Regions from separate parts of the Cupriavidus sp. PB-02 genome, predicted to be linked through region 1. Evidence: riboswitches for the same ligand, from Rfam matches in the RefSeq annotation. Region 1 holds a riboswitch; each other region holds the start of a gene.

Region 1 (9,723 bases):
CTTCGAGCTGGTCGATCATCTCGCGGTAGCCCACGGTCTGGTCCAGCGGCGCGAACGGGTGGATCTGGCTGAACTCAGGCCACGTCACCGGGATCATCTCGCTGGTGGCGTTCAGCTTCATCGTGCACGAGCCCAGCGGGATCATAGTGCGGTCCAGCGCCAGGTCCTTGTCTGCCAGCATGCGCAGGTAGCGCAGCATCTCGTGCTCGGCGTGGTGCGTGTTGAAGACCGGGTGCGTCAGGTATTCGGTGGTGCGTGCCAGCGCTGCGGGGAACGCGTCCTGCGTGGCGGCTTCGAGCTTGTCGAAGTCCAGGCCCGTGGGCAGCGGCTTGCCTTGCGTGAAGACTTCCCACAGCGCGACCACGTCGGCGCGGGTGGCAGTCTCGTCCAGCGAGACGCCGACGCGCGTGGCGCTGACATGGCGCAGGTTGAGGCCGCGCGCGGTGGCGGCGGCGTGGATGGCCTCGGTATTGAAGCCGGTTTCCAGTGTCAGCGTGTCGAAGAAGGTGGCGTTGGTGCGCGCGAAGCCGAGCTTTTCCAGACCGGCGGCCAGCGTCGCGGTCAGGCGATGCACGCGCTGGGCGATGCGCTTCAGGCCCTGCGGGCCGTGGTAGACGGCGTACATCGATGCCATCACGGCCAGCAGCACCTGCGCGGTACAGATGTTGGAGGTAGCCTTCTCGCGGCGGATATGCTGCTCGCGCGTCTGCAGCGCCAGGCGGTAGGCCTTGTTGCCCTGCGCGTCGATGGTCACGCCGACCAGGCGGCCCGGCATCGAGCGCTTGAACGCATCCTTCACCGCCATATAGCCGGCGTGCGGGCCGCCGAAGCCCAGCGGCACGCCAAAGCGCTGCGAGTTGCCCACGGCCACGTCGGCACCCCATTCGCCCGGCGCGACCACCAGCGTCAGCGCCAGCAGGTCGGCGGCGGCCACCACCAGGCCGCCGGCAGCGTGCACGGCGTCAGCGATGGCACGATAGTCGTTGACGTCGCCGTTCACGCCCGGGTATTGCAGCAGCACGCCGAAGGCGCCGGCCGCGGCGGCGTCGGCAGCGGGGCCGACCTTGACTTCGATGCCCAGCGGCAGCGCGCGCGTGCGTACCACTTCCAGCGTCTGCGGCAGCACGTCGTCCGCGACGAAGAAGATGTTCGAATCGTGCTTGTTCACGCGCTGCAGCAGCGTCATCGCCTCGGCGGCGGCGGTGCTTTCATCCAGCATCGACGCATTGGCGATATCCAGCCCGGTCAGGTCGGTGACCATCTGCTGGAAGTTCAGCATCGCTTCCAGGCGGCCCTGCGAGATTTCCGGCTGGTAGGGCGTGTAGGCGGTGTACCAGGCCGGGTTCTCGAAGATATTGCGCAGGATGACCGCCGGCGTGACCGTGTTGTAGTAGCCCTGGCCGATAAAGCTCTTCAGTACCTTGTTCTTGCGCGCGAGGCCGCGCAGCTTCTCGAGCGCCGCTTCTTCGCTGAGCGGCTCGGTGAACTCGCCCATCGGCATGCCGTCGCGGCGGCGGATGGCGGCGGGGATGACGGCGTCGATCAGCGCGGCGCGGCTGTCATAGCCGAGCACCTTCAGCATGTGCTGCTGTTCGGGGGTATCGGGGCCGATATGGCGGGCGGCGAAGGCGTCGCGCGCCTCCAGTTCGGCCAGCGTGGGCCGGTTACCTTGGGCGGCGTTCATGGGAAGCGGGGCGTTCATTGGCAAGAACCTCGTGGGGGGCGCGTCGGCAGGTGGTCAGCCCGCCGGCGCGCGTCTGTCTGCAGTGGCCGGTCCGCGCGGGACCGGCGTGGCCGGCGTCAGGCGCCGACGCTGGCCTTGTACGCGTCGGCCGACATCAGGCCATTGACGTCGTCGGCGTTGGCCGGCTTGAGCTTGAACAGCCAGGCGTCGAAGGCATCGGCATTGACGCTTTCCGGCGCGGCCGTGGCGGCCTCGTTGACGGCGATCACTTCGCCGGCCACCGGAGCGTAGATGTCGGAAGCGGCCTTCACCGATTCCACCACTGCCAGCGCATCGCCGGCACCGACCGACTTGCCCACTTCGGGCAGTTCCAGGAAGACGATGTCGCCCAGCGCGTCCTGCGCGTGGTCGGTGATGCCGATGGTGAGCGTGCCGTCGGCTTCGACGCGTACCCACTCATGCGACTCGGTGTACTTGAGGTCAGCGGGGAAATTCATGGAGGTTCTCCGGATACAGATCTGTTTCTTGTTGGGTGATGCCTGCCCGGCGAAGCTGCCGGCAGGCGAGGGCGACCGTTGGGTGAGCGGGTTTTCCCCTTAGCTCACGAGTGCCTTGCCATTGCGCACAAACGGCAGTTTAACCACAGTCGCACTGAGTTTGCGGTCGCGGATCTCTACCTGCACCGTGTCGCCGACATTGACGCCCTGCGGCAGGCGCGCAAAGGCGATCGACTGCGACAGCGACGGGCTGAAGGTGCCGCTGGTGATCTCGCCGTCACCGGCCGCGGTGATCACCTTCTGGTGCGAGCGCAGCACGCCGCCCTTGTCACGCAGGATCAGGCCGAGGAATTGCTGGCGCGAACCAGCCGCGGCCAGTGCCGCCTTGCCGGTGAAGTCGCGTTCGCTCTGCAGGTCGACGGTCCAGGCCAGGCCCGCGTCCAGCGGCGAGGTGTTGATATCCATGTCCTGGCCGTACAGGTTCATGCCGGCTTCCAGGCGCAGCGTGTCGCGCGCGCCCAGGCCGGCCGGGCGCACGCCCGCGGCGTTCAGCTTTTCCCACACGGCGGCGACGCTCGCGGCGGGCACCACCAGTTCGAAGCCGTCTTCGCCGGTGTAGCCGGTGCGGGCGGCCATGATTTCGCCGATGGCCGGGTCCTGGACCACGACGGCGTTGAAGGGCTTGAGGGCGTCGGAGGGCTGGGTCGACGGGAACGTGCTCCACACCTTGGCGCGGGCGTTCGGGCCCTGCACGGCGACGATGGCCAGCGGCTGCACGCCCTCGGGGGCGACGTCTTCACGGCGCGGGGTGATGGTCACGCCGCTGCCGGTGGCGGCATTACGCGAGCGGATCCAGTCGATATCGCCCAGCGCGGTGCTGGCATTGACCACCAGGCGGAAGCGGTCCTCGGCAAAGAAGTAGACGATCAGGTCGTCGATCACGCCGCCTTTCTCGTCCAGCATGCAGGAGTAGAGCGCCTTGCCCGGCGTCTGCAGCTTGTCGACATTGTTGGCCAGCAGGCCGCGCAGGAAGGCGCGGCTATTGGCGCCGCTGAGGTCCACCACGCACATGTGCGACACGTCGAACATGCCGGCATCGCTGCGCACGGCGTTGTGTTCTTCGATCTGGGAGCCGTAGTTGACCGGCATGTCCCAGCCGCCGAAGTCGACCATGCGGGCGCCGAGGGCGCGGTGGATGGCGTTGAGGGGCGTGGCCTGGAGCGTCATGGAATCCTCGGGGGCAGTCTCGGGTTGCGAAAACGAAAAAAGGGTCATCCGCCGCAACGCTCGCCGCGCCAACAATATGGCGTAGCAATCCGCTGCGGCGGATGACCCCTCTGTCCTCGATACCTGAGAGATTACAAGGCGGATCCGTAGACCCCATCCTCGTGCGCCCCTTCGGTGGGCACGCTCGCCATGAATGGCGGGTGCCGCTCTCCAGAGTGCGGCATGCATTGTGTGCATGTTGCATGCCGATCCGATCGGTCCGTGGTGCCTGAGAGTTTTCGGGTGATACCCCTTCGGCGGCGCAGAGATGCGCGCTCTCCCGGTCGGATGCGCGCAATGTACGGGAGGCCCCGGCCTTTGTCAAACGCGGGCCGGAAGCCGCCCGGCGGCTGTACCCGTTCCTGCGCCCCGCCGCCAGGGGCGGCGAATTTACTTCTTCTTGTCGTCGGTGACGACGTTACCGATCACGCCGCCCACGGCCGCGCCACCCAGCGTACCCAGTGCACTGCCTTCGGTGAGGATGGCGCCGCCCACGGCACCCGCGCCCGCGCCGATGGCGGTGTTGCGTTGCTTCGGGGTCATGTCTGCGCAACCGGCAAAGGCCGCGACCGTTGCGCCGATCAGGGTCACCTTGGTCAAAGTTTGCAGGGTTTTCATTGTTGGCTCCGTGTGATGATTAATGCATGTCCGAACGGCCGCGCAGGCTGGGGGACACATTAGTTAGATCGGCGCCCTATGCGATCGGCTCCGGCCTTTACGAAGTGTTACGCCAGTGACACAACGGGAGCTGTCAATGCGATTTGCGCTGACTGACCGGGGGCGGCCAGCGTGTTAACATCAGCAGCTTTGCCGCCGCTACCTTTCGCGCGAGCTGGCGCGTCCCGCCTCTCTTGCCGATTCCCCTTCCGTCTCCAACCGCGCCCCTCGCATGACCCACGGCCTGAACCCCGCCCAATCCGAAGCCGTCCGCTACCTGGACGGGCCCTGCCTGGTGCTGGCCGGGGCAGGCTCGGGCAAGACCCGCGTGATCACGCAGAAGATCGCGCACCTGATCGAGGACAAGGGCTTCGAGCCGCGCCATATCGCCGCCGTCACCTTTACCAACAAGGCGGCCAAGGAGATGCAGGAGCGCATCGGCAAGCTGATGGAAGGCAAGACCACGCGCGAGGGCAAGCGCATTCCTCTGAAGCAGCTGACGGTCTGTACCTTCCACTCGCTCGGCGTGCAGATCCTGCGCATGGAGGCCGAGCATGTGGGCCTGAAGCCGCAGTTCTCGATCATGGATTCGGACGACTGCTTCGGCCTGATCCAGGAGCAGCTCGGCACCACCGACAAGAAGCTGATCCGCGGCGTGCAAAGCACGATCTCGCTGTGGAAGAACGGCATGGTCGACCCCGAGGCCGCGATCGCGCAGGCGGCCAATGCCGACGAGCACCAGGCCGCGCTGGTCTACCGCAACTACGTAGCCACGCTGCACGCCTACCAGGCGGTGGACTTCGACGACCTGATCCGCTTGCCCGCCGAACTGTTCGCGCGCAATGAAACGGTACAGCTCAAGTGGCAGAACCGCCTGCGCTACTTCCTGGTCGACGAATACCAGGACACCAACGCGTGCCAGTACCAGCTGCTCAAGCTGCTGGCGGGCGGCTCGCACCTGCGCGCGCCGGCCTTTACCGCGGTGGGCGACGACGACCAGGCCATCTACGGCTGGCGCGGCGCCACGCTGGACAACCTGCGCCTGCTGCAGACCGATTTCCCGGCCCTGAAGGTGGTCAAGCTGGAGCAGAACTACCGCTCCACCGTGCGCATCCTGGAAGCGGCCAACGCGGTCATTGCCAACAATCCCAAGCTGTTCGACAAGAAGCTGTGGAGCGAGCACGGCATGGGCGATCCCATCGCCATTCACCCGATGAACGACGAGGAGCACGAGGCCGAGTCGGTGGTGTTCCGCCTGTCCGCGCACAAGTTCGAGCGCCGCGCGCAGTTCCGCGACTACGCCATCCTCTATCGCGGCAACCACCAGGCGCGGCTCTTCGAGCAGATCCTGCGCCGCGAGCGCATTCCCTACGTGCTGTCGGGCGGCCAGAGCTTCTTCGACAAGGCCGAGATCAAGGACATCTGCGCCTACCTGCGTCTGATCGCCAATCCGGACGACGATCCCGCCTTTATCCGTGCCATCACCACGCCGCGGCGCGGGGTGGGCACTACCACGCTGGAAGTGCTGGGCACCTTTGCCGGGCAGGCCAAGGTGTCGCTGTTCGAGGCCGCGATGATGGGCGGCATCGAAGGCAAGCTGCAGCCGCGCCAGCTGGAACCGCTGCGCGTGTTCTGCGAATCGATGGTGCGGCTGGCCGATCGCGCGGCCAAGGACCCGGCGACCGTGGTGCTCGACGACCTGATGGAAGGCATCCACTACGAGGCCTACCTGTACGACGCCTTCGACGAACGCCAGGCCCAGTCGCGCTGGACCAATACGCTCGAATTCCTCGACTGGCTCAAGCGCAAGGGCACCAAGCCGGAAGCCGCCGAGGGCGAAGAGGCCACCGGCTTCGACAACGCCGACGGCTTTGGCGACGAAGGCAAGAACCTGCTGGAACTGACCCAGACCGTGGCGCTGATGAGCATGCTCGAAGGGCGCGAGGAAGATCCTGACGCGGTGCGGCTGTCGACGCTGCACGCCTCCAAGGGGCTGGAATATCCGCATGTGTTCCTGGTCGGCGTGGAAGAGGGCATCCTGCCCCACTGCCGCGAAGACGAGGACATGACCGACGAGAAGATCGAGGAAGAGCGCCGGCTGATGTACGTCGGCATCACCCGTGCGCAGCGCAGCCTGCAGATCAGCTGGTGCAAGAAGCGCAAGCGCGCGCGAGAGACCTATTCCTGCCAGGCGTCGCGCTTTATCGGCGAGATGAAGCTGGAGGAAGCGCCCGCGCCCAAGGACGAAACCCCGGCGATGAGCCCCAAGGACCGGCTCGGCGCGCTCAAGGCGCTGCTGGGCACGCCCGGCAAGACTGCCGCGGGCTGAATTCCATTAATCCGCACTACAGTCCCGATACAAATCCCTACCAGCCTGACAAGACGGCGCGCGCCGTGCTCCCTAGCATAGCGACTGTGCTGCCTGCGCTTGCGCAGGCGTGCTGCGGCGGGCTTGCCCGGCTTTCCTGCCGTACCGGACCTCGCGTTCGGAATTTCCCTGTTCTCCGGCCCCCGGCGCGCAAGCGTGCGGGGGCATTTTTTCGTGGCGGCGGGCGCGTACCTACCGCTGCAGTCCGCCCGGCGGCGGCGCCATCATCGCCGCGTGCGGCGGCAGGCCCAGCCAGTGCGCCGCCTCGGGCAAGCCGCGCAGGCGCCTGCGTTGCGCGGGGTCGAGGCTGTCGTCCAGCGCCAGCCAGCATTCACGCACCGCGCGGCGGTCCTGGTCGAACGCTTCATGCAGGCGCTCCATGGCCTGCACGCGCGGGCGCAGCGGGTTGTCTGGCGACTCGTCCGCGGTCTCGCGCACGAAGCGGGCACGCAGTTCGAGCGCGTGCGCCTCGGCTTCGCGCGTGGCACTGCGGGCCGCCTGCCACAGGCGCGCCTGCGCGGGATTGAGGCCGAGCGACTCGGCGGTTGCCGGCGCAGATGGCGGCATGGCGCCGGGCAGCGGGCCGGCTTGCAGCGCGCTGGCCGGCAAGGCGACCAGGCAGGCGGCGCACAGCGTCAGCACGGACAGGCCGGCGCGCAGCCGGGCATTCAGGGCGGGTAGGGCGGGCATGGACTTCTCCTGTGGTTGGGTAGCTTGTTGGAATGCCGGTCCATGCTAGGGAAGGGCGCGCCGCATTGCTTGAGCACTTGGTCAGGCCCGTATTGCATTCGCGTACAAGCCAGGTGCCCCGGCCAGGCTGCGTATCAGCGTTGATACAAAGCGGGCACAGTGGGGTCATCGCGGGCTGGTAAAGTGGGGCACCGCATGCCCCTCGGCGCCGGCGCCTGCCGCCGGCATATGCCGATCCCTTCGCTTATGGAATTCACCCCCACGCTTCCCATCCGCCTGCTGATCGTCGACGACGATCCCCAGATCCGCTCCATGCTGGCCGAATACCTGTCCACCTTCGGCATGCAGGCCGATGGCGTCGAAGGCGGCGTGGAGATGCGCCAGGCGATGGCCGCCACGCCGTATGACCTGGTGATCCTCGACCTGTCGTTGCCCGGCGAGAACGGCCTGGCACTGTGCCGCGAGCTGTGCGCGCAGACCGATGTCGCCGTGATCATGCTGACCGCGCGCGCCGAGCTGGCCGACCGCGTGGTCGGGCTGGAAGTGGGCGCCGACGACTACGTCACCAAGCCCTTCGAGATGCGCGAGCTGGTAGCGCGCATCCACACCGTGCTGCGCCGCAGCCGCGGCAATGGCGCCGAAGCACGCCGTGCCGCCGCGCCGTCCGGGCACGAGCTGCGCTTCGGCGACTGGCGCCTGAATACCACGCTGCGCCAGCTGGTCGATCGCGACGACGTGGTGGTGCCGCTGTCCAATGCCGAATTCCGCCTGCTGCTGGCCTTTGTCGAGCAGCCCAACCGCGTGCTCGACCGCGAGTTGCTGATCAACCAGGCGCGCGGGCGCGGGCTCGACGTGTTCGACCGCAGCATCGACCTGCTGGTGTCGCGGCTGCGCCAGAAGCTGCGCGACGACCCGCGCGACCCCACGCTGATCCGCACCGTGCGCGGCGAGGGCTATGTCTTTACCGCGACGCTGGAAGCATGAGCAAGACCGGGCGCCTGGCGCGCTATGACTCGATGTTCGTGCGGCTGTTCGTGGTGATGGCCGCGATCATGCTGGCCGTGCACCTGCTTGGCATGACCGTGATCGAAAACCTGTTCCCGCGGCCGGGGCTGGAGCGCGCGTTGCGCGACGGACCGGGCGGGCCGCCGCCGGGCGAGTGGCGTCCGGGCCCGCCGCCTCCGGGCGAATGGCGTCCAGGTCCGCCGCCTGAAGGCGCCGACGCCGGCGCGCCGCACCGGCCACCACCGCCGCGCTGGCCGTGGCCGCCGCACATCGGCCTGCTGTTCCAGGTGGCCGCGATCGTGGCGGCCTCGTGGGCCGGCGCGCGGCTGCTGGCGCGCCCGGTGCAGCAACTCGCCAGCGGCGCCGGCCGGCTCGCGCAGGACGTCCATGCGGCGCCGCTCGACGAAAGCGCCGGCCCGGCCGAGGCGCGCGCCGCGGCGCAGGCGCTGAACCATATGCAGCAGCGCATCCGCAACCAGCTGGCGCAGCAGTCGCGCTTCCTGGCGGCGGTATCGCACGACCTGCGCACGCCGCTGACGCGCATGAGCCTGCGCATCGAACGCATGGATGGGAGCGAGGGGATCGACAGCAAGCAGGCCGGCGAAGTGCGCTACCGCCTGCGCCAGGACCTGGCCGAGATGAACGGCCTGATCGACGCCACGCTGTACTACCTGCGCGACCGCGATGAAGCCAGCGGCCCGCGCCAGCGCGTGGACGTGCTGGCGCTGTTGCAGGCGGTGGTCGACGACGCCGCCGAGACCGGCCACGAGGTCGCGCTCAGCGGGCAGGCGCAGCCGCTGCTGGCGAGCCCGTCCGACCTGCGGCGCGCGGTGGTGAACCTGGTGGAGAATGCGCGGCGCTACGGCGGCGCGGCCAGCATCGTGCTGACCGATAGCGCGGAACGGGTGCTGATCGATATCTGCGACGACGGCCCCGGCATCCCGCCTGACGAACTGCAGCGCGTGATGGAGCCGTTCTACCGCATCGAGTCCTCGCGCAGCCGCGCCACCGGCGGGGTCGGCATGGGTCTGTCGATCGCCGCGGACATCGCCGCGCGCCATGGCGGCGAGCTCACCCTGACCAACCGCCCGGAAGGCGGCCTGCGCGCGCGCCTGTCGCTACCGCGCGCCTGACGCCGCCAGCGTGACGTACTGCGAGCCGCGCTGGCCGCGGGTGAAGTCCAGCGCAAAGTCGCCCACGTCGACACGCCCCTGCAGCGCCCGCCGCATCTCGGCGGCGCCGCTGCCGCGCAGCCCGGCGAGCGCCCGCGCCAGCCACGCCGCGCCGATATAGCCCGCCAGCGTCGCCGCCGACGGCGGCTCGTCCAGGTACTGCTTCATGCGCGCCACGTGCTCCTTCACCACGCGCAGCGTGGCCTGCTGCGGGCCCGGCGCAATCTGCGTCAGCACCATGCCACCGGTGTAGCCGCTACCCAGGATCTCGCGCGCCGCGGTGGCGCTGACCGACGACAGTCCGACCAGAAAGCCATACCAGCCTTGCGCGGCCAATGCGCGGCCAAGGCCGGCATAGGCCAGCGTATCGCCAGCCACGATCAC
Region 2 (9,723 bases), 2.2 Mb from region 1:
GCGATGCCCAGGAGGCAGTGTGATTGTGTGCCTGATATCCCAGAACTGGCTTAAGGGCTCCTCATTGCGCTACAGATGGTTTCTGTCTCGCTGCGAGAGGTTGTCGATTGATCCCCAGTTATACGCGATCTGGCAAAGCCAATGTACGGTGATATTCATGCGCCCAGGTACGCTTAAGGAGGCTCTGCACAATTGGCCGGCGGCAAGCACCTGCGCGATATGCTGCTGCGTCTGCACGGGATGGCGCATACAGTCATCAACGGCGCGGGGATGACTGTCGCAACCGACGAGGAAAGTCTGCCGGAATTGGCGTTCGACACGCTATCCGAAGTGCTGCGAATCGTCACGATGCTGCAAGGCTGGCTCCGTCAGATCGAGCCGTTGGAGCAGTTGACACCACGTAACTAATCGCATAAAGGCGGCGTTCTTTATTACTTTTGGTGCTAAGTGTCATTTCCGGCTTTATCCCGGCATGACCCCAACTTCGAAGCTGAACGCGTAGCGAAAGCCTTTTGCGTCTATTGCATTCGTCTCTCGTGCCGCGCTTCGCGCGACAACGCTCTCATGTCTGTGGCTTGCATGCAATCAACATGATGGCATCGCCAAAAAACTCAGGTTCATTCATACCGGATCAATAGTGGCAGTTCTAATCTGAGGCCCCTTCCGCCAGCGTACGGAGCCCGGCATTGATTATCGATGCGAGCCCGGACGTTACCCGTTACCTCTCCTTCTTCGCGGCCTCTGCAAGGTGATCGATCAGCGCCAGCACGGTCCGCGTTTCGCGCGCGCCCCGCCGCGTGATGATCTTGAAATCGAGATGCGTGGTGTAGCGCTCTGGCGCAAGGCGGCGCAACAGGCCGGGTGCCACCCACGCATCCGCATAGTGCGGCGGCAGAAAGCCAATGTAGTTCCCGGACAGGATCAGCATAGCGCGCCCTTCAACGTTATCCACCATCGCTGCAGCCTCCTGCATCCCGAGCAGGTCAAGCTCCTGCCGCCCGAGGTAGCCGCGCGTAGCTAGGTTGGCGCCGGCAACCTGCTCCGCCAGCCCCTTCTGACCAATATGGGAGAAAAGCGGATGCGGCGATGCGCAGTAAAGTCCTTGCTCCTCCCGATAGAGCACGCGGTAGTCCAGACCCGCTACCGGGTCTGGAAACGGCCCAACCGCCAAATGGAGGCTGCCATCCAGCACTCGCTGTTCGAGGCGGTTGGGCGAGTCGATCTCGATATGTAACTGCACCTTCGGCGCGGCCTGGCCGAAGCTGCGGATCGCGGCCAGTTGAGGAGCCCCACGGTCGGTAAGCGTGGCCTCTATCAGCCCAAGGCGAAGCACTCCGTGGAGTTCTTTGCGGATGGTCCCCGCTTCCATCTGGAAGGTATCCACTGCCGCGAGCAGTCGCTGGGCCGCAGCGTGCATTTGCAGGCCCTCCTCGGTCAGGCGAAACCCGCTGCGCCCGCGCTCGCACAAGCGCACGCCCAGTCGTGTCTCGAGTTGCGTCATATGCTCGCTGATGCTGGACGCGCCAATGCCCAGCAGCGATTGCGCCGCGGCAAAGCCACCGCATCCCACGATCGTTTCGAAGATTCTCAGTAGCTTGAGGTCCACATCGCGGAGTTTCACGTTCCCACCTTTAGTTCGGATTTTATCGAACTGAAGTTCTAAACATTCTGATTGTACCGGACCATGCCGTTGTCCAGAATGGACTCGTCCCCACCGCATCAACGAAGAAAGGATTGGTGAACGCGATGTCTGAAAATCAATATGAGAAGGGCCGGCTCGACCTCCCATTCGTCGGTATCTGCACGTTCGGCAAATCGCCGCTCTGCCTTGACTGGGACGCCATCGACGCCGACGTGGCCGTCATCGGTGCGCCGTTCGACTGTGGCACCCAATGGCGGGCCGGCGCGCGCTTTGGCCCGCGCTCGATCCGCGAGGCGTCCACGCTGTTCTCGTTCGGCCATAGTGGTGCCTATGACTTCGAGGACGACGTTGTGTACATGCCGGCCAGTGAGGTCAGGATGGTCGACATTGGCGACGCCGATATGGTGCATACCAATACCGAGAAAAGCCATGCCAACATTGAATACGGGGTGCGCAAGATCCTGAAGGCCGGCGCGCTGCCCGTGGTGCTAGGCGGGGACCATTCGATCAATATCCCCTGCATCGCGGCCTTCGAAGGTCAGGAGCCGTTCCACGTGGTCCATATCGACGCCCATCTGGACTTTGTCGACGAGCGGCATGGCGTGCGTCATGGTCACGGCAACCCCTTGCGCCGCGCTGCGGAGAAGAGCGTGGTCAGCGGCATGACCCAGATCGGTATCCGCAATGTGTCCTCTACCGCACGCGAGGGATATGCCCAGGCACGCGAGATGGGGTCGGACATCATCTCGGTGCGCCAGCTTCGCAAGCTCGGCATCCAGGGTGTGCTGGACCGCATCCCGAAGGGCGTACGCTATTACCTGACCATCGACATCGACGGGTTCGACGTCTCCATCGCGCCTGGCACGGGTACCCCGAGCCATGGCGGGCTGACTTACTACGAGGGTCTGGAATTGTTCGCTGGCCTGGCCGAGCAAGGCGAAGTGGTGGGGATGGACCTGGTAGAAGTCGCTCCCGACTATGACCATACGGGATCCACCGCCATCCTCGCCGCGCAGCTTTTGCTCAACACGATCGGCCGGGTGATGCACCAGCGCAAGCTCAAGCGCGCCGCTGCACGCTGAGCGCGAAACGGGCCGCGTCGTCATCAAGCATGCCGTCGTCTTTACATGGCCACGCAGCGCGCCATTCACCGGCGTCGCGCGAGTTGGCAAAAAGGGGAGCCGCAATGTTTCGTCAATTTCGTTTCTACGTGGGCCTGGCCGCCGCCGTGCTGGCGTGCCCGTTGCCGTCCTTCGTCATGGCTGCGGAGCAGCAAGTCGTCAAGGTCGGCCTGACCGGCCCACTGTCCGGCCCGCAAGCCGCCATCGGCAAGGACAATGAAAACGGCCTGCGCATGGCCATCGATCAACTGAATGCGCAAGGCCTTGTCGTCAACGGCAAAGCCGTGCGCTTTAGCCTGGTCTCCGAGGACGACGCTGCGGATCCGCGCACCGGCATGTCGGTTGCCCAGCGCCTGGTGGACGGGAACGTGAAGGTGGTGTTCGGGCCGTTTAACTCGGGCGTCGCCATCCCGATCTCCCGCCTGCTGGACCAGGCCGGGGTAGTGATGGCAACGGTTGCTTCGAACCCGGCAGTCACCCAGGCCGGGCACACTTATGTCTTCCGAATTTCGGCCAATGACAGCCAGCTTGGCAAGCGCATGGGCGAGTTTGCTTCGGTCAAACTGCGCGCCAAGCGTTTCGCGGTCATCGACGACCGGACCGCTTACGGCCAGGGTGTGGCGGACGAGTTCGTCAAGGCAGCCAGGGCGCAAGGCATCGAGATCGTCGCCCGCGAATACACCTCGGACAAGGCCGTAGACTTCGTCCCGATTCTGACCCGAATACGCGGCATGAAGGTGGACGGCATCTTCTATGGTGGCTACTACTCGCAGGCCGGACCCCTGCGCAGCCAGATGAAGCGGCTCGCCATGGCCGACGCCTATCTGCTCGGTGGCGATGCGATGTGCAATATCGAACTGGCCAGGCTGGGGGGCGATGCCGTGGACGAGCACGTGTACTGCCCGCAGGGCGGTCCCGTGCTCGAGAACACCGGCCCGGGGCGCCAGTTCAAGAGCGACTACAGGAAGCGCTACAACACGGATCCGCTCACTTACAGCGCGTCTATCTATGACGGCCTCAGGTTGGTAGCCCAGGCGATGAAAGCAGCCAACTCGGTCGAGCCGGCGCAGTACCGCGCAGCGCTGGCGGGTATCGATATGCAGGGCGTGGCCGGCCGATACCGCTTCGACCCCAACCGCGACCTGCGGGATTCGCCGATCACCATCTACACCTACCGCAACAGCGCCCTGGTGCCATTGCCGCAGGACAGGTAGCGCCAGTTGGCTAGCCTGCCTCGCCGGCAGGCGCGACATAGCCGTGGCATCGGGATTTCGTTTTCTTGTCGAAGGATCGGCGATCCGCTGTATCGCTGCGCCTTCTTACCCTGCATTAGGAGTTCAACACCCCGTATTACCCGCAGAGCAGATCCACAAGACACACCACAAGACTGGTCGCCGGTTGCATGCGGCAAAAGCCCATGCCTGGATAGACATAGCGCGATCAGGACAAAATAATTCGGAGACAGAGTATGAGCAACACGAAATCCTTGCGCGGCACGGAACTGCTGCCAAGCGGCAATCGCCCGGGACACCCAGCGAGCCAGGCCCGCAGCAGCGCCGTGGAAGCCGACACCAGGCAGGTACTGCGCCGCGCTACCGCAGCGGGCTTTATCGGCACCTTCATCGAGTGGTTCGACTACGCCGCCTACGGCTTTCTTGCGACCGTCATTGCGGTAGTGTTCTTTCCCAAGAGCGACCCGACCACCAGCCTGATGGCGACCTATGCCGTATTCGCGCTGTCCTTCGTCGTGCGTCCGATCGGAGGGGTGATCTGGGGGCATTTCGGCGACAAGTTCGGCCGGCGCAATACGTTGTCGCTGTCGATCATGATCATGTCCTGCTCGACCTTCCTGATCGCTTTCCTGCCGACTTATGGGCAGGTGGGCCTGTGGGCGCCGGTACTGCTGCTTGTCATTCGGCTGGTCCAGGGCTTCTCGGCTTCAGGCGAATACGCCGGCGCCTCGGCGTTTCTTGCCGAATATGCACCGAACCGCAAGCGCGGGCTCTACACCAGTGTCATTCCCGCCGCGGAAGCCGCCGGCCTGCTGTTCGCATCGCTGTTCGTCGCCGGGCTGCATACGGTGCTGACCTCCGGACAGTTGCTCGAATGGGGCTGGCGCGTGCCGTTCCTGTTGGCCGCCCCTTTTGGGCTGGTTGGCCGTTACATCCGGCTTCAACTTGAAGATACGCCGAAGTTCGTCGCGATGGAGCAAGCCAATCATGCACCGCAGGCGCCGCTGCGCGAGTTGCTCACCTCGCATCGCCGCACCATGCTGATCGGCTTCGGCGTGACCTGCCTGAACGCCGTCGGCTTTTACTTGCTGCTCAGCTATATGCCTGTGTACCTGTCAAAGGAACTCGGCATGAGTGACTCGGTTTCCTTCCTGGTGTCTACCGTATCGCTGGCTAGCTATGTGGTGATGATTTTCGTGATGGGCTTTCTTTCCGACCGGTTCGGGCGGAAGACGATGCTGGTTTCCGCCTGCATCCTGTTTGCGCTCTTCACGGTGCCGCTGTTCCATTCGCTGTCGAGCGCCAGCATCGTCGGCATCTTGCTGATTCAGGTGGCACTGGGTGCCTTCCTCACCATCAACGACGGCACGCTGCCGTGCTTCCTGTCGGAGAGTTTTCCGACCCGTGTGCGATATAGCGGCTTTGCACTGTGTTTTAACAGCGCGAACGCCTTGTTCGGCGGCACCGCCCCCCTGGTTGCGACCTGGCTGATCAGCGCCACGGGCAATAAGCTCGCGCCAGCCTGGTACCTGGTCGGGGCCGCGGTGGTGTCGCTGATTGCCATCCTGGCCAGCCGTACGCCCTCGGGCGGTGCGTTGCCGGACTGAGCAAGCAAGGGGCGCAGCTTGACGCATAAGCTGTGATCCCGGGCAGCCCGGCCGCTAAGCGGCTACAAGACGACGCAGGAGAGACCGGGGATGGTGCGTGCCATCCCCGGCGCCGACGGAGCAACCGCCCCGGAAACTCTCAGGCAAAAGGACTGTGGCGTCGATTCAAGAATCTGGAGAGTGGCGTTGCAAGCAATGCCCACCGAAGGGGACGGCACCGGTCACCGGCCGATGCCAAAACTCTCAGGTACCGGGACAGATGGGGTAGGAAGCCGAGGATTCGGCCATCGCTTTCCCTGACAGAGGACCCTGCCATGTCTCAAATTGTGATTATAGGCGCCGGCATTACCGGCGTCACCACTGCCTACACGCTGTCGAAACTCGGATACGAGGTGACAGTCGTCGACCGCCATCTTTATCCTGCCATGGAGACATCGCTCGCCAATGGCGGCCAGCTCTCCGCGTGCAACGCGGAAGTCTGGAACAGCGCGGGAACGATACTCAAAGGGCTGAAGTGGATGCTGAAGCGCAACGCGCCGCTGCTGGTGAACCCGAAGCCGTCGTGGCACAAATACTCATGGATGGGCGAGTTTGTGTCGAACATCGCCCATTATCGGGAGAACACCATCGAAACGACGAAGTTGGCCATTGCCGCCCGCCAGCATCTCTTTGCCATGGCCGAGCAGGAGAATATCCAGTTCGATCTGGAGCGGCGCGGCATCCTGCACTTCTATCATGACAAGGCCGCTTTCGAGGCTGCGGGCAGGACGAACGCGCTACTCGTGGCAGGGGGACTGGAACGCTTTACAGTGTCACCGCAGGAGATCAAGGAAATCGAACCAACGTTGCAGGGCGAATACTTCGGCGGATACTTCACGCCATCCGATTCGACCGGGGATATCCATAAGTTCACGCGCGGCTTGGCGCTCGCTTGCGAGCGGCGCGGCGTGCGCTTCCTGCAGGGCATGGACGTGCGAACCATCGACCTATCCGCCAGCGTCGTGCGTATCGGCCTGCAGGCGTTGGACAGCGCGACGTCGCCATCGGCAAACGCTAGCGCGGCGTACGAGATCGCCGGCGACGCACTGGTGGTTTGTGCGGGCGTGGGCAGCCGACATATAGCCGGCATGCTCGGCGACAGGATCAACGTCTATCCGGTCAAGGGGTACTCCATTACGGTGCACCTGGACGATGCAGACAGCGTGGCGAACGCGCCGTGGGTCAGCCTGCTCGACGAAAGCGCAAAGATCGTGACGAGCCGACTCGGCAACGACAGGTTCCGCGTGGCAGGTACCGCCGAATTCAATGGACAAAACCGTGACATCCGAGCCGATCGCATCGAGCCTCTCGTGTCATGGACGCGTCGCAACTTCCGAATCAATACCTCCCGCGTAGTCCCCTGGGCGGGGCTTCGCCCGATGATGCCGGACATGATGCCGCGCGTATCAAAAGGCAGGGCGCCAAGGGTGTTCTACAACACCGGCCATGGCCATCTTGGATGGACGTTGTCTGCTGCAACAGCGGCAACGATCGGCACGACTATCGCCGAGAGCTATCCCGTTGGGTAGGAGGCAGTCGGACAGCAAGACAAGTGACGCCCGCGTTCGTAGGCCCTCTGAATATGGTGCAGACCTGGCGAACGGGAGCGAGAACGTACTAAGTAGGGGGGGCAAGGCAGGTATCTCGTTCCGGGTAGGAGCGAGCTTCGCATGTCGGCGCCGGGGATTCATCTACTGCGCGTGCGTCGACTGGCGGCCCCTTGCTGGGGACCGGACAATGCTGCAACTCCCTATCGTCCTGTCGCCAGAGATGCCCGCCGCGGCCAATGTCCCCAAAGGCCGACAATGCGCCCGACATGATGCGTGCACGAAGGCGCGTTACTTGGGCGGAGCGGACGTTCGAATGTCCGCGTGAAGTAGTGGGCGAGCGTCGGTAAATGCCCTTCTCGGCCGTCAGCCCACAGGAAAGCCGCATCTCGCTGACCTTGCGCCAGTTCTAGAAGCCGTTGGCTGGTGCCGGGAGCAAGAGCTTCCTTTGAGAAGGCGGCACGGCGTTTCGATAGAAGCGGGGACTGCTGCTCCTCGCTGCGGCCGCACAATAGTGAGCCCGCAAGGGCGGCAGTGCGTCCCATAACGGTTTGCCACGCGCGGCCTTTCCTAGCGAACGTGCTCCCCGTCGCGGCTAATGGCGATGGACTAGACGGTGCTGGCTAGCTCGGCTGGCCACGGCTACGCACAGACGCCAGAACCTCCTTGAGGTGGTTTCTTTCTTCCTCCTCCTCACGTTCCTTTGCTCCGTCAGAGTTGTTCCATGCGCCAGGACTTTCAGAATCGAAGAACACTAGGCGGTCAACGCTACCTTCAAACAACTCGACAGCTCGCCTGATAGTGTCGGCATTCTTTTTGCGTACAGAGACGGCCAGCGCCCGTGGCTTTTGTAGCAGAACTTGATGATCGTGCTTCCCGTTTCTGCTGCCAATTCTTGTCGGTCACTAGTCCTTTAATGACAATCTTTTGTAACTGGGCTTGATAATCGTCGCTGGCGGTAAATCCGAGGGAGTGGGCTTCGGCGCGCATAAGCGATTGCGAAGCTGGAAACCCCAAACGGATGAGGACGATGGCATCGGAAGGAATTTGCTCATTAAGTTTGCTCAACATCAGCCGCGCGCAGTCAGTTGCAGCAGGGATCGTTCCTCGATGGCCACCATCGCAATGATGGTTTTCTGGTCAATCGTGTGGCGCCAGGTCAAGTAGCCGACAATGCCGTCGTCACTTCGTGCAACGTGGCGCCGGCTCGTCTGCCGGGAGCTGTCTACCGTTGCCCATTCCGCCAATTGTTGTGACGGGGGGACGTTCCATTTAGACAGCATGGCCCTGATGTCTGTGTCGTCAGCGGGCTGGGCTTCGTTAAATACTAAGACCCGATCAGGTTTGGTTCCAAATGCTGTGATTTCGACGGGGTGTGGCTCTTGAAGAGTGAACGCCGATGGGGATAGAACATCAATTCCATATTTGTCTCGAAGATCGGCTGCGGCGTCCAAGATGGTTGCATCACTCGTTACCAGGCCCTCCAGCCCATGGGAGATCGCGGTTGCCAGATGCTTTAGATCCGACCTGTCGTTAGGAGTCAGTGCGTTGCGTTGGCTTCTTTCGCGAAATACGAGTGCTTCAAGTTCCGTGATGAGCTGTTTGGAGCCATCATCAAGTACTTGGTATGCTGGCAAGATCGATGCAAAGTCTTGCATAGGGTCGGTCTTTCCGGGAGGGCAAGACCTTGCCAGTTCGTTGCGAATTTCGGAGCTGATCGCTAGGCTACATACTTGCATTCGCTCCGCGCGAAGCAGGTTGACGACATCGTTGCGTCGCTGTCTTCGAGGTCCCAGATCGAACAAGACGTTCATATCCAGGAGATAAGTAGGCTTGCCAGTTCCTGCAGCGAAATTGAGACCAAGTGGATTCATTGAACTGATCCCGCTCACACCGAAGAGTTGTGGTGAGGCTAGTTCATGGTTCCGTACCACGATCATGCGCCGCCGCTTACCGCGGCCTCCTCCGGGCTCAATGCGCTGAACATGGAAATTCTGTGCTTCCCAAAACAGATTCGATTCGGACAAATCTTCCGCCACACGCGCTTCAATCGAGACGTACTGGAGATCTGTCAGATGGCGTTTGAGTCTTTCAACAAGTCTTTCACCTAACCCCAATCCGCGGAAGTCTGGGGCGACAAAAACCTGGAGTATCTTTGCCCTTGGCTGTCGAAGGTCAAGGAGTATGTGTCCCGCGTACTGACGCTCGTCGCCGTTCTCGTTTGCCGCAACAAAGAGGTTTCCTTTGGTCGCGTACTCTAGATAGACTGAACTTGGGAAAAAACCGAGCGCATCTTTGGCTGAATCGGCCGCGCTTCTAACACTCTCAACGAATGGAACGACATCCTGTCGTTGAGTCAGTATCGATACACCCTTCTGCAAGTGGTCCATGACCCTTGTGGTGTTTGAGTTGTCGCCGCGTGGAGTGTACCGGCACTAGCGATCACAATTACCAAAGCAAGGAACAGTTCCTCGATCGAGCCGTTGGTGTGAGGAACCGGAGTTCGTCGGACTGCGTTTTCCCAAAAATCAATGA
Region 3 (9,723 bases), on a different replicon from region 1:
CAACGCCAGACGGATGTCGCAGCAGCTCTACCGCTTCGAAGCGGGATGCATAGGTCAGCCCGAAGACGTGGGTGGTAAGCCCGATGCCCTCCGCCCACGTGCCTTGCGGCGGGTGCAGGTCCAGCACGCTCCGGCCCAGCTCGAGCGAACGCTGGCTCTCGTCGCACAGGCCGGCGATCAACGCCTTGACCGCTTCCAGTTCAACCCGCAGCGTGTCGGTCACCGGCAGCAGGCCGTGCGCTATATCGTCCTCGACCGCGGCCAGCGCCTGTTGTGCCGGCACCGCCTGCATCGTCAGCGCCAGTGCCCACGCATGCGCCAGGCGCAGCCGCAGTCGTGCGCGCACCGCCTCGGCGGGCAGCTTTGCGACCCAGCTCAGCAGCGTGCGCACGTCGCTGGCCTCGACCAGGCCCATCGCGCATTGCTCGACCCAGGCCGCGGCGCGTTCGACATCGCCGGCCGCCAGTGCATGCCTGACCGCCTCGGCCCACAGCGACTGCCCGGCATACCATTCGCTGGCGCGGCGATGCAGCGCCGCGAGCTCCTGCGGCCGTTCCCGGGCGAGGCGCGTGCGCAGGTATTCCGCAAACAGTGCGTGATAGCGGTACCACTGGCAGTCCGCGTCCAGCGGGCGGAAAAACAGATTGTGCGCAACCAGCCAATCGAAGCTGGCCTGTGCCGATTCGGTCCCGGTCACTGCGTTGCACAGCGGCACCGACATCCGGTCCAGCACCGAAGTTTGCAGCAGGAAGGCCTGCAACGGCTGGGGCACGTGCACGAACACATTCTCGTTGAGGTAGGCGGCGATGCTGTGGCGTGCATGCGGCAGGCGGATGGCGAAATCGTCGATGCCACCAGGTTCGCCCAGCGCAAACGTGGCCAGCTGCAGCCCGGCCACCCAGCCTTCGGTCGCATGCAGCAGCGTCTCGGCTTGCGCCGCACTCAGGCTCAGCCCGGATACGCGGCTGAAGAACGCCTGCGTCTCCGCGCTGTCGAAGCGCAGCACCTCCGCGTCGAGCCTGAGCAACTGCCCGCGCACCTCGAAATAGCTTTGCGGAAATGCCGGCTCGCCGCGTCCCGCGACCAGGACGTGCAGGTTGTCGGGCGCATAGCGCAGCAGGCGGAACACCGCCTCGTGGATCGCCGGCGCCTCCAGCCGGTCGAAGTCGTCCAGCACCAATACCATCTGGCGCGGCAGCGCCGCGATCTCGTTGAGCAGCTCGGCAAAGATCGCGTCCGCCGGCGCCAGCGCATCGTTCTCGAGCCGTTCGCGCACGCTGTTGCCGATCTCCCCGCAGGCCTCGCGCACCGCGGCAAGCAGGTAGGCCCCGAACTGGTAGAGATCGTCGTCATCGCGGTCGATGCTGAGCCAGCCGACCGCAACGCCTTCCGCAGCCAGGATGTTCTTCCATTCGCCCAGCAACGAGGTCTTGCCGCACCCTGCCGGTGCGGTCAGCACGGTCAGCTTGCGCTCCAGGCCCGGGCGCAATTGCCAGATGGCCTGCTCGCGGCTGACGTAGTGGCGCGTCCTGGGCGGCGCCAGCTTGGTCGCGATCAGCGCGGGCCGCCACGGGGATCGCTGTGTGGTGAGGGCCGGGGATGGCTGCGTCATTGCGGTGACGGCGGGCGCGCACCGCACAGGCCGCGCCCGCCGCCTTCACGGCGCCTTACGGCCTCACGCCTTCAGTGCCGACAGCAGCAGATCGGCAACCGCCCCGCCGGAGGCCGGGTTCTGACCCGTGATCACGCGCGAATCCTCCACCGCAAACGACTGCCACGGCTCGGGCGCCTTGGTGTACTTTGCTCCGCGCGCAAGCATTTCCGTCTCGGTCAGGTACGGGACATGGCTGTCGAGCCCGGCCAGCTTCTCTTCCTGGTTCGAGAAGCCGGTGACCTTCTTGTTGTTGATCAGCAGCGTGCCGTCGGACAGTTTGATATTCAGCAGTCCCACGGCACCGTGGCATACCGAGGTGACATAGCCACCCGATTCATAAATGTTGCGGCTGAGCGCCTGCAGTTCCTCGTTGTCCGGGAAATCCCAGATCACGCCGTGGCCGCCGGCGAAGTAGATGGCCACGTAGTCGCCGGCCCTGACCTCGCTGGGCTTGAGGGTCTGGCCCAGCCGGTTCATGAAGTCCTTCTTCTGGTACCACTCCCAATCCACCGGCTCGGCCATCTGCAGGCTATGGGGATCGATCGGCGTATAGCCGCCCTTGGGACTGACAAAGTCCACCTGGTAGCCCGCGGCTTCCACCTTCTTGACGAAATGCACGGCCTCGCCCAGCCAGAGGCCGGTTGCACGGTCCATGTTCGGGTACTTCTCAAAGCTGGTCAGTACAACGAGGATCTTCTTGCCACTCATGATTCGCTCCTGTCTCACGCAGGCGTCAGGGCCTGCCACCCACACAACTGTGATAGATCATCCGTTGTGGCGAGGGCAAGCGGCAAGGGATGGCGGGGGGTCCGACGGGGGGGCAGGCGGGGGGCCAATCCGGAGCGCGTATCGCCGGACGGCAACACGGCGCGGCCGCGCTGGCCTGCGGCGTAGGAGGACCGATCGTCGTGATTGTTCTTGAAGGCGGTGGCGCGTACGCCGTCATGTGCAGCAAACGTCGTGACGAACCTGGCCCGCGCTGCACGCAACATTTACAAAGCGTCAGCGGCAGACCGGCGCCCGGGCGCAGGCGGCACCATGGCCCGGAACATGCGTGCGCTGTAGCCCCCAACACCAATTCAGGAGCCAGCCATGAGCATCTTCAAGGACATCCTCAACAAGCTGCTAGGGAAGGCCAAGCCGGCTGCCACGACCACCGCCGGCACGCCGACATCCGCCGGCGCGACGCCGTCGGGCCCTGCCACCACCGCGCCGGCAGGCGGCACCGCCCCGGGCAGCGCCGGGGCGGCCACTGCGGCCAAGCCCGAGCCGCTGTCCGGCGTCGATGTCGAGGCCATCATGGACCGCCTCGTCACGGAAGGCGGGCAGAAGCTGGAATGGCGCACCTCCATCGTCGATACGATGAAGGCGCTGGGCGTCGACAGCAGCCTGGAACACCGCAAGGAGCTGGCGCGCGAACTTCAATACAGCGGCGACATGAACGACTCAGCGGCGATGAACATCTGGTTGCACAAGCGCCTGATGCAGGAGCTGGCGGCGAATGGCGGCAAGCTGCCGAAGGAATTGTCCTGAGGCATGGCGCCGGCCCGGCCGCCCCTTGCGGCCGCCGGCGCCGGCGCGTCCGGGCGAACTCAGCCGGCGATGCCGGCCCAGCGCAGGTGCTTGTCCCAGTCCGCGTCGCTGATCACGCCTGACACGCCCTGCCGCTGCCCGTCCGCGCGATAGAAGTAGGTGCGCGGCATCTCCCCCATCCAGTCGGGATCGACCGCATAGCGCAGCCGTTCCTGTGGCTCGCTGCCGGACACCCATGCGTTGCGCGTGAGGTTGACCCGCCTGAGCAGCTGCTGCACCTGCGGCAGCGCCTCGGGATTGTCCATCGCCAGCGTGACGACGCGCAGGTCAGGATAGCGCGCGCGCAGCTTGCCGATGGCGTCGAAATTGCGCTTGCAATAGACGCAGTCGAGCGACCACACCAGCAGCACGAACGGATTGCCTTTCTGGCTGGCGGTGAGTTGTGCGGCGCTGGCGGATTCGAATACGGCCACGCGGCTGGTTGCCGCATCATCCTTCTTGCCGGCGGCATTGGCGACGGACCTGCCCATCAGGGCAAACGCTGCGGCAGCCAGCAGCTTGCGGCGGATCGGCTTCATGCGCCCTCCTTTGCCAGCGGGAACACCTGGAAGCCTTCGGCCTCGGTGCGCCACAACACGTAGGCGCGGCCTGCATGCTGCAGCACGTGTGGTTGATCGGAGTCGCGCTCGGTGCGGGCCACCTGCCGGGTCTGCCAGGTCTTGCCGCCGTCGTGCGACAGCATGGCGGACAGGCGCGTCTGCTGGCCGTCGAACGACTTCCAGGCGACCGCGATCTCGTTATTGTCGAGCGCGACAATATCGGCATGCTGCGCGCGCGGGTCTTCGAGCGGGCGCTGCGCCTGCAGCTTGCCGTCCTTCCAGCGGCCGACCGACACCGTGGGCTTGCCTTCGCGCATGTTGAACCAGACCATGTGCAGCGTGCCGTCCGGCGCCACCGACGCGCCCGGCCCCTGATGCGGGCAGGCGTCGATGCGCCAGTCGTCGAAGGTGGCGCGCTGCAGCGGCGTGGCGGTGCCGTCGGCGCCAAGCTGCGCGAGCGCGTGGTCGCGTGCGTTGGGCGGGAACACGTGGCGCCACAACGCCAGCATGTTGCCGTCGGGCGTGGGCGACATGGCAATGCGGCAGCATTCGCACGACTGGTCGGCGATCTTGTAGTCGCCCTGGAAGCTCTTGCCGTGGTCGGCCGATACCGCGTAGTAGATCGCGGCGCCGGCATACGGCTGCTTGCGCGCCTCGGCGGCGATGACGTCGCGCTTGTCGATCCAGCTGACGAAGATGCGGCCGGACTGGTCGACCGCGATGGCGTCGAAGCGGTGCGTGATCTCGTCGCGATTGGCATGTACCGTCAGCGGCGTGGCGAAGGACTTGCCACCGTCGGTGGAGCGCGCAAAGCGGATAAAGCCGGTCCAGGGCTTGGGCCGCGGCTGGGTCCAGGTGACGAAGATCTCGCCGTCGCGCCCGGTGGCCACCTTGGGCCGGCTGTCGTGGTCGGCGGCAACCGGCTCCGGCGTGCTGTTGATGTGCTGCGCGGGTCCGAAGCTGCGGCCGAAATCCGTCGACGAACGCACCGCGACATAGGGGCCGTCCTTGTAGGCGATCCACAGCTTGCCGTCCCGGTCGAACGCGGCGCCGGTGCCCAGTTCGCTCATCTTCGCGGCCTTGGCCTGGCCACCGTGGCCGCCGTGGTTGCCATGCGTTTGCGCGGTGCCCGCCAGCGCGGTGCAGGCCAGCAGCCCGGCAACGAGAAAGCGAAAGCCGGGGCGCATGCCTGTCATGGTTGTGGTCAGCCTGTTCAATTGCTTAGAAGGAGAGCTTGGCCTCGGCGTAGAACGTCCGCCCCGGATACGGGTGGTAGACGTAGTAGCGCTGGTCGGTCAGGTTGTCGATGCCAAGCCCGAGGCGCACGTTCTTGGCAGGCCGGTAAGTCACCTTGACATCGAAGGTCAGGAAGCTGCTGGTGCCGCCGAAGGTGTCAGGGTTGACGTCCGAATTGTCGAGCGTATTGTACTGCCGCCCGGAATAGGTCATGGCCAGCGTGCCGGCCCAGGCCGGCGTGATGCGATAGGTGCCGACCAGGTTGGCGCGCCACTTGGGGATCCGGTAGAAATACTTGCCCACCGAGGCCGGGTTGTTGGCGTTCTCCAGCGTCTTCGAATGGTTGTAGGCGCCGCTGGCCGACAGGTCGAAGCCGTTGATAAAGACATCGCGCGCGTCATACGCCAGCTCGATGCCGCGCGTGCGCACGCGGTCCACGTTCTGGAAGCTGGTGACGGTCGGGAACACGGTGGTGTTGGTCTGGCTCACCAGCGCGTCGCGGATATCGTCCTCATACACCGAGACGCGGAAATACGCCCGCTCCACCGTCCGCTCGAAGGTCAGGTCCTTGGAGAACGAGCGCTCGGGCCGCAGGTTGGGATCGTTGTTGATCAGCGAGGTGCCGGTGATGCGCCCCTGGAACAGCTCGCTGACAGTCGGGTAGCGATAGGCCTGGCCCAGCGACAGCCGGCCCAGCCAGTCCTGCCCGATCGCTTTCTCGAGCGCCAGCTTGGGCGACCAGTTGGATTCGCTGCGCACCGGGTAGCCGATATTCACGCCGGGTTGGCTGCGGCTGCCGTCATAGGCGCGCCAGTGCTCGTAGCGCACGCCGGGGATCAGCTTCCAGTCCGGGGCGAAGTACCAGGCATCCTGCGCATACAGCGCCTGGGTCTCGGTCTTGCCGGCAAAGGCATTGTTGAAGGCGGTGATGGTCGCCGCCTGCCAGTCCGAGGTGTTGTAGGTGGTATTGGTCAGCCGGTAGTTGTCGTAGTGGTAACCGAAGGTGACCCAGTGCCCGCCCTGCAGTTGCTGCGGACGGTAGTCGGCCTTCAGGTCCAGCGTGCGCCAGCCGGTGCCGTCGCCATAGGTAACGGTGCCCGGACCGTTGCCAGCCGTGCTGGCGGTGCGGCTCACGTCCTTACTGACATCGAACAGCGACGCCACGCCGGAGAAGTTCCAGCCGGTCTCGTTGCGCGTGCGCAGCGACAGGCCGTAGAGCCAGCGCGCGTCCTCGCCGTTGCTCGGGGCAAAGGCGTTGGCGGGAATCACATAGCGAAAGCCTCCGATATTCACCGGGCCGCTGGAGACGACGTTGCCGTTGGCATCGCGCAGGTAGCTGCCGGTGGCGCTGGAGCGGTCCTGTTGCCAGTACGCGGCGGTGAACTGCGCTTGCAGCGTATTGGTGATGTCATAGCCCAGCTTGACCTTGAGCTGGTCCTGCACCGTGTGCGTGACGCCCTCGCTGTTGACGCCCATCACCACGCGGTCGGCGCCGGTCTGGTCCTTGTCGAAGAAGGCGCCGGTGACCGGCTTGTCGGCGGAAGTGGCGCGCGCGGACGAACGCGCCGCGGTGTAGAAGCTCAGCGGCTGGCTCTTGCTGTCCTGCCGGTCCACGCTGACCAGCCAGGAGAACGGGCCGACGCGGTCGCCCACGTAGGCGTTGGCATGCACGCCGTTGAAGTTGTCATGCGTGCCGTACAGGCCGAAGCGCTGCGTGAACAGCTGCACGCTGGCATCGCCCTCGAATTTCTCCGGGGTGCGCGTCGAGATCAGCACCGTCGCGCCCAGCGAATTGCCCGGGTACAGCGCGGAATACGGGCCGTACAGCACGTCCACGCGCTCGATCTCGGCGGCATTGACCAGCGACCAGCGCGGCGGAAATGTGAAATCCGAGCCCAGCAGGTTGGACAGCAGCAGGCCGTCCGCATAGACTAGCCCCCGCGCCGACTGGCGCGAGCTGGTGCTGCGCACCGAGATGATCGAATTCATATCGCCGATAAAGCGCTTGCGCACGGCGAGATTGGGCGCGTACTTGAGCGCGTCCTCGGTGTTCACCACATTGAAGTCCGCCATGCGCTTGCTGCTGATGCCATAGGCCGGCGACGGCGTATTGGGCGGCGTGGCGGGAGTTTCACTACGCTCGGTCTTGGCCGAGACCACCACCTCCTGCAGTGGCTCAGGCGCGGCAACCTGGGCGCCCGCCATGCCGGGGCCCATCAGCGCGGCCGATGCGGCCAGCGCAATCCGATTTCTCTTCACTGGAAAACCTTGTTCTCGTCTTTTTTGGCTCGCCTGCCCTGCGCGCGCTGTGTGTCCGGCGCTTCCTCCCGAGAGCGAGCGCTGACATTTTAGGTGGCAAGCAGGTCCCGGCCGGTGCGACATAGCGACGCGGGCGACGCCGGAGCCGCGGTGAAAGTGCTCGCCTCGTCCCACGGCGAACGGTGGATTGCCGCATCGCGCCACTCGCGTAAACCCGCATATCCAAGGCCGTGCCTTGTCTCTACATTGCCCGGATTGGCGTCAAGCCAGTGTGATGCTGGGAGAGACTGTTCCGGCGGCAACCGCCGCGGGACAGCGCCGAAGGAGCAACCGCCCCGGAAACTCTCAGGCAAAAGGACCGGTATCACTAGCAGTGCACTCTGAAGAATGTCCGGCGTCATCGTCCGCCGGCATACCGAAGGAGCAAGCGCGCATCGCCCCGGCGAGGCGTCGTGAATCTCTCAGGTCCAGAACAGAGGGGGCGTCCGCTACGCATATTGCGTATGGACTCCCACCATCGACGTTCCTGGAGCCTTCAGCTCATGAAGACAATCGCCGTCATCGGCGGTGGCATCACCGGTGTCACCACAGCCTACGCGCTCGCCCGGCGCGGATTCTCCGTCACGCTGTTCGAACGGCATCGCTATGCCGCCATGGAGACCTCGTTCGCCAATGGCGGACAGCTGTCCGCCTCCAATGCCGAGGTCTGGACCCACTGGTCGACCATCGTCAAGGGGCTCAAATGGATGCTCAGGAGCGACGCCCCGCTGCTGGTCAATCCCAGCCCGAGCTGGCACAAGCTCACGTGGTTTGCCGAGTTCATCGCGTCGATCCCCCACTACCGCAGCAATACTGCCGAGACCGCGCGCCTGGCCATCGCGGCCCGCGAGCACCTGTTCGCCTGGGCGGCGCAGGAGGGCATCGATTTCGACCTGAAGAAAGAGGGCATCCTCCATATCTACCGCGACAAGGCCGGCTTCGAGCATGCCGGCCGCGTCTCCGCGCTGCTGGCGCAGGGCGGGCTGGAGCGGCGCGCCGTGACGCCGCAGGAGATGCGGGCGATCGAGCCGACGCTGGTGGGCTCCTACTACGGCGGGTATTTCACCGAGAGCGACTCGACCGGCGATATCCACAAGTTCACCAGCGGCCTGGCCGCGGCCATCGACCGGCTCGGCGTGCGCTGCCTCTACGGGCAGGACGTCAGCGCCGTCAAGACCGACGGCAGGCGCGCCAGCGTGACCGTGCAGCAAGGCACCGATACGTCCACGTCGACCTTCGACGGCGCCGTGATCTGCGCCGGCACCGCCAGCCGCGCGCTGGCGGCCGGCCTGGGGGACCGTGTCAACATCTACCCGGTCAAAGGCTATTCGATCACGGTCAACCTGGCCGACGAGGCCAGCCGCGCCGCGGCGCCGACCGTCAGCCTGCTCGACGATGCAACCAAGCTGGTCACCAGCCGCCTGGGCGACGACCGCTTCCGCGTGGCCGGCACCGCGGAGTTCAACGGCTACAACCGCGACATCCGCGCCGATCGCATCCGGCCGCTGGTGGAGTGGGTGCAGCAGTGCTTCCCGGGTGTCAGCACGCGCAGCGTGGTGCCCTGGGCCGGATTGCGGCCGATGATGCCGGACATGCTGCCGCGCGTAGGCCGAGGGAAAGCGCCGTGCGTCTTCTACAACACGGGGCATGGGCACCTGGGCTGGACGTTGTCCGCGGTGACGGCGGATATGGTGGCTGGGGTGGTTGAGCAACACCTCGGCGCAAAGACGGCGGTCGCGCCGGCTGCGGCGCTGGCATTGGCCAAGGCCTGAGCTCGCGGGTGTTTTCTCCCCTCTCCCGCAAGCGGGAGAGGGGAAAACCGGGCCTCATCCAGGACTTCGCCCCAGACTGCCGACGATGCCCCTGCGGAACGTCAGCACGCAGACGATGAAGATAATGCCGGTCACCATCGACACCGATTCCCCGAGCCCGTTGAACCAGTCGATGCCCGTCGCGGCCGCCAGGTAGCTGCCCAGTTCGCCGAGCTTGTTCTCCAGCGCGACCACGACAAAGGCGCCGACGATCGGCCCGGACAGCGTGCCGAGGCCGCCCAGCAAGGTCATCAGGATGACCATCCCGGACATCGACCAGTGCACATCGGTCAGCGTCTCGAAGCCCAGCACCAGCGCCTTGATCGAGCCGGCCAGCCCCGACAGCGCCGCCGACAGCACGAAGGCGGTCACCTTGAAGCGGTCGACGTCATAGCCCAGCGAGATCGCGCGCGGCTCGTTCTCCTTGATCGCCTTCAGGATCTGCCCGAACGGCGAATGCACCGTGCGCACGATCAGCGCAAAGGCCGCGACGATGATCGCCAGCGCCACGTAGTACAGCGTCAGGTCACTAGACAGCGACAGCACGCCGAACAGCTTGCCGCGTGGGATGCCCTGCAGGCCGTCCTCGCCG

The links. Region 1 has a riboswitch for glycine ahead of gcvT (glycine cleavage system aminomethyltransferase GcvT). Riboswitches for the same ligand answer to the same signal wherever they lie in the genome.
Region 2: it holds a riboswitch for glycine, as region 1 does, so the genes downstream of both, AC10V3_RS09675 (D-amino acid dehydrogenase) here and gcvT (glycine cleavage system aminomethyltransferase GcvT) in region 1, are expected to answer to the same signal.
Region 3: it holds a riboswitch for glycine, as region 1 does, so the genes downstream of both, AC10V3_RS22245 (D-amino acid dehydrogenase) here and gcvT (glycine cleavage system aminomethyltransferase GcvT) in region 1, are expected to answer to the same signal.

What each region holds. Positions count from the first base shown of each region.
Region 1 covers NZ_CM177694.1:4,222,249-4,231,971, reverse strand. Annotated here, with positions in the region: gene gcvP (aminomethyl-transferring glycine dehydrogenase) at 1-1,702, opposite strand, end outside; gene gcvH (glycine cleavage system protein GcvH) at 1,801-2,181, opposite strand; gene gcvT (glycine cleavage system aminomethyltransferase GcvT) at 2,281-3,408, opposite strand; glycine riboswitch at 3,509-3,632, opposite strand; glycine riboswitch at 3,654-3,740, opposite strand; gene AC10V3_RS19995 (YMGG-like glycine zipper-containing protein) at 3,838-4,065, opposite strand; gene AC10V3_RS19990 (UvrD-helicase domain-containing protein) at 4,337-6,433, shown strand; gene AC10V3_RS19985 (Spy/CpxP family protein refolding chaperone) at 6,665-7,162, opposite strand; gene AC10V3_RS19980 (response regulator) at 7,409-8,146, shown strand; gene AC10V3_RS19975 (sensor histidine kinase) at 8,143-9,300, shown strand; gene AC10V3_RS19970 (ABC transporter substrate-binding protein) at 9,286-9,723, opposite strand, start outside.
Region 2 covers NZ_CM177694.1:2,013,287-2,023,009, forward strand. Annotated here, with positions in the region: gene AC10V3_RS09650 (hypothetical protein) at 193-408, shown strand; gene AC10V3_RS09655 (LysR family transcriptional regulator) at 719-1,621, opposite strand; gene speB (agmatinase) at 1,747-2,724, shown strand; gene AC10V3_RS09665 (branched-chain amino acid ABC transporter substrate-binding protein) at 2,901-3,977, shown strand; gene AC10V3_RS09670 (MFS transporter) at 4,232-5,602, shown strand; glycine riboswitch at 5,668-5,767, shown strand; gene AC10V3_RS09675 (D-amino acid dehydrogenase) at 5,917-7,170, shown strand; gene AC10V3_RS09680 (hypothetical protein) at 7,963-8,259, opposite strand; gene AC10V3_RS09685 (GNAT family N-acetyltransferase) at 8,259-9,578, opposite strand.
Region 3 covers NZ_CM177695.1:333,374-343,096, reverse strand. Annotated here, with positions in the region: gene AC10V3_RS22275 (winged helix-turn-helix domain-containing protein) at 1-1,612, opposite strand, end outside; gene AC10V3_RS22270 (type 1 glutamine amidotransferase domain-containing protein) at 1,676-2,362, opposite strand; gene AC10V3_RS22265 (DUF3597 domain-containing protein) at 2,747-3,187, shown strand; gene AC10V3_RS22260 (TlpA family protein disulfide reductase) at 3,247-3,765, opposite strand; gene AC10V3_RS22255 (sialidase family protein) at 3,762-4,982, opposite strand; gene AC10V3_RS22250 (TonB-dependent receptor) at 5,008-7,281, opposite strand; glycine riboswitch at 7,550-7,652, shown strand; gene AC10V3_RS22245 (D-amino acid dehydrogenase) at 7,785-9,092, shown strand; gene AC10V3_RS22240 (branched-chain amino acid ABC transporter permease) at 9,147-9,723, opposite strand, start outside.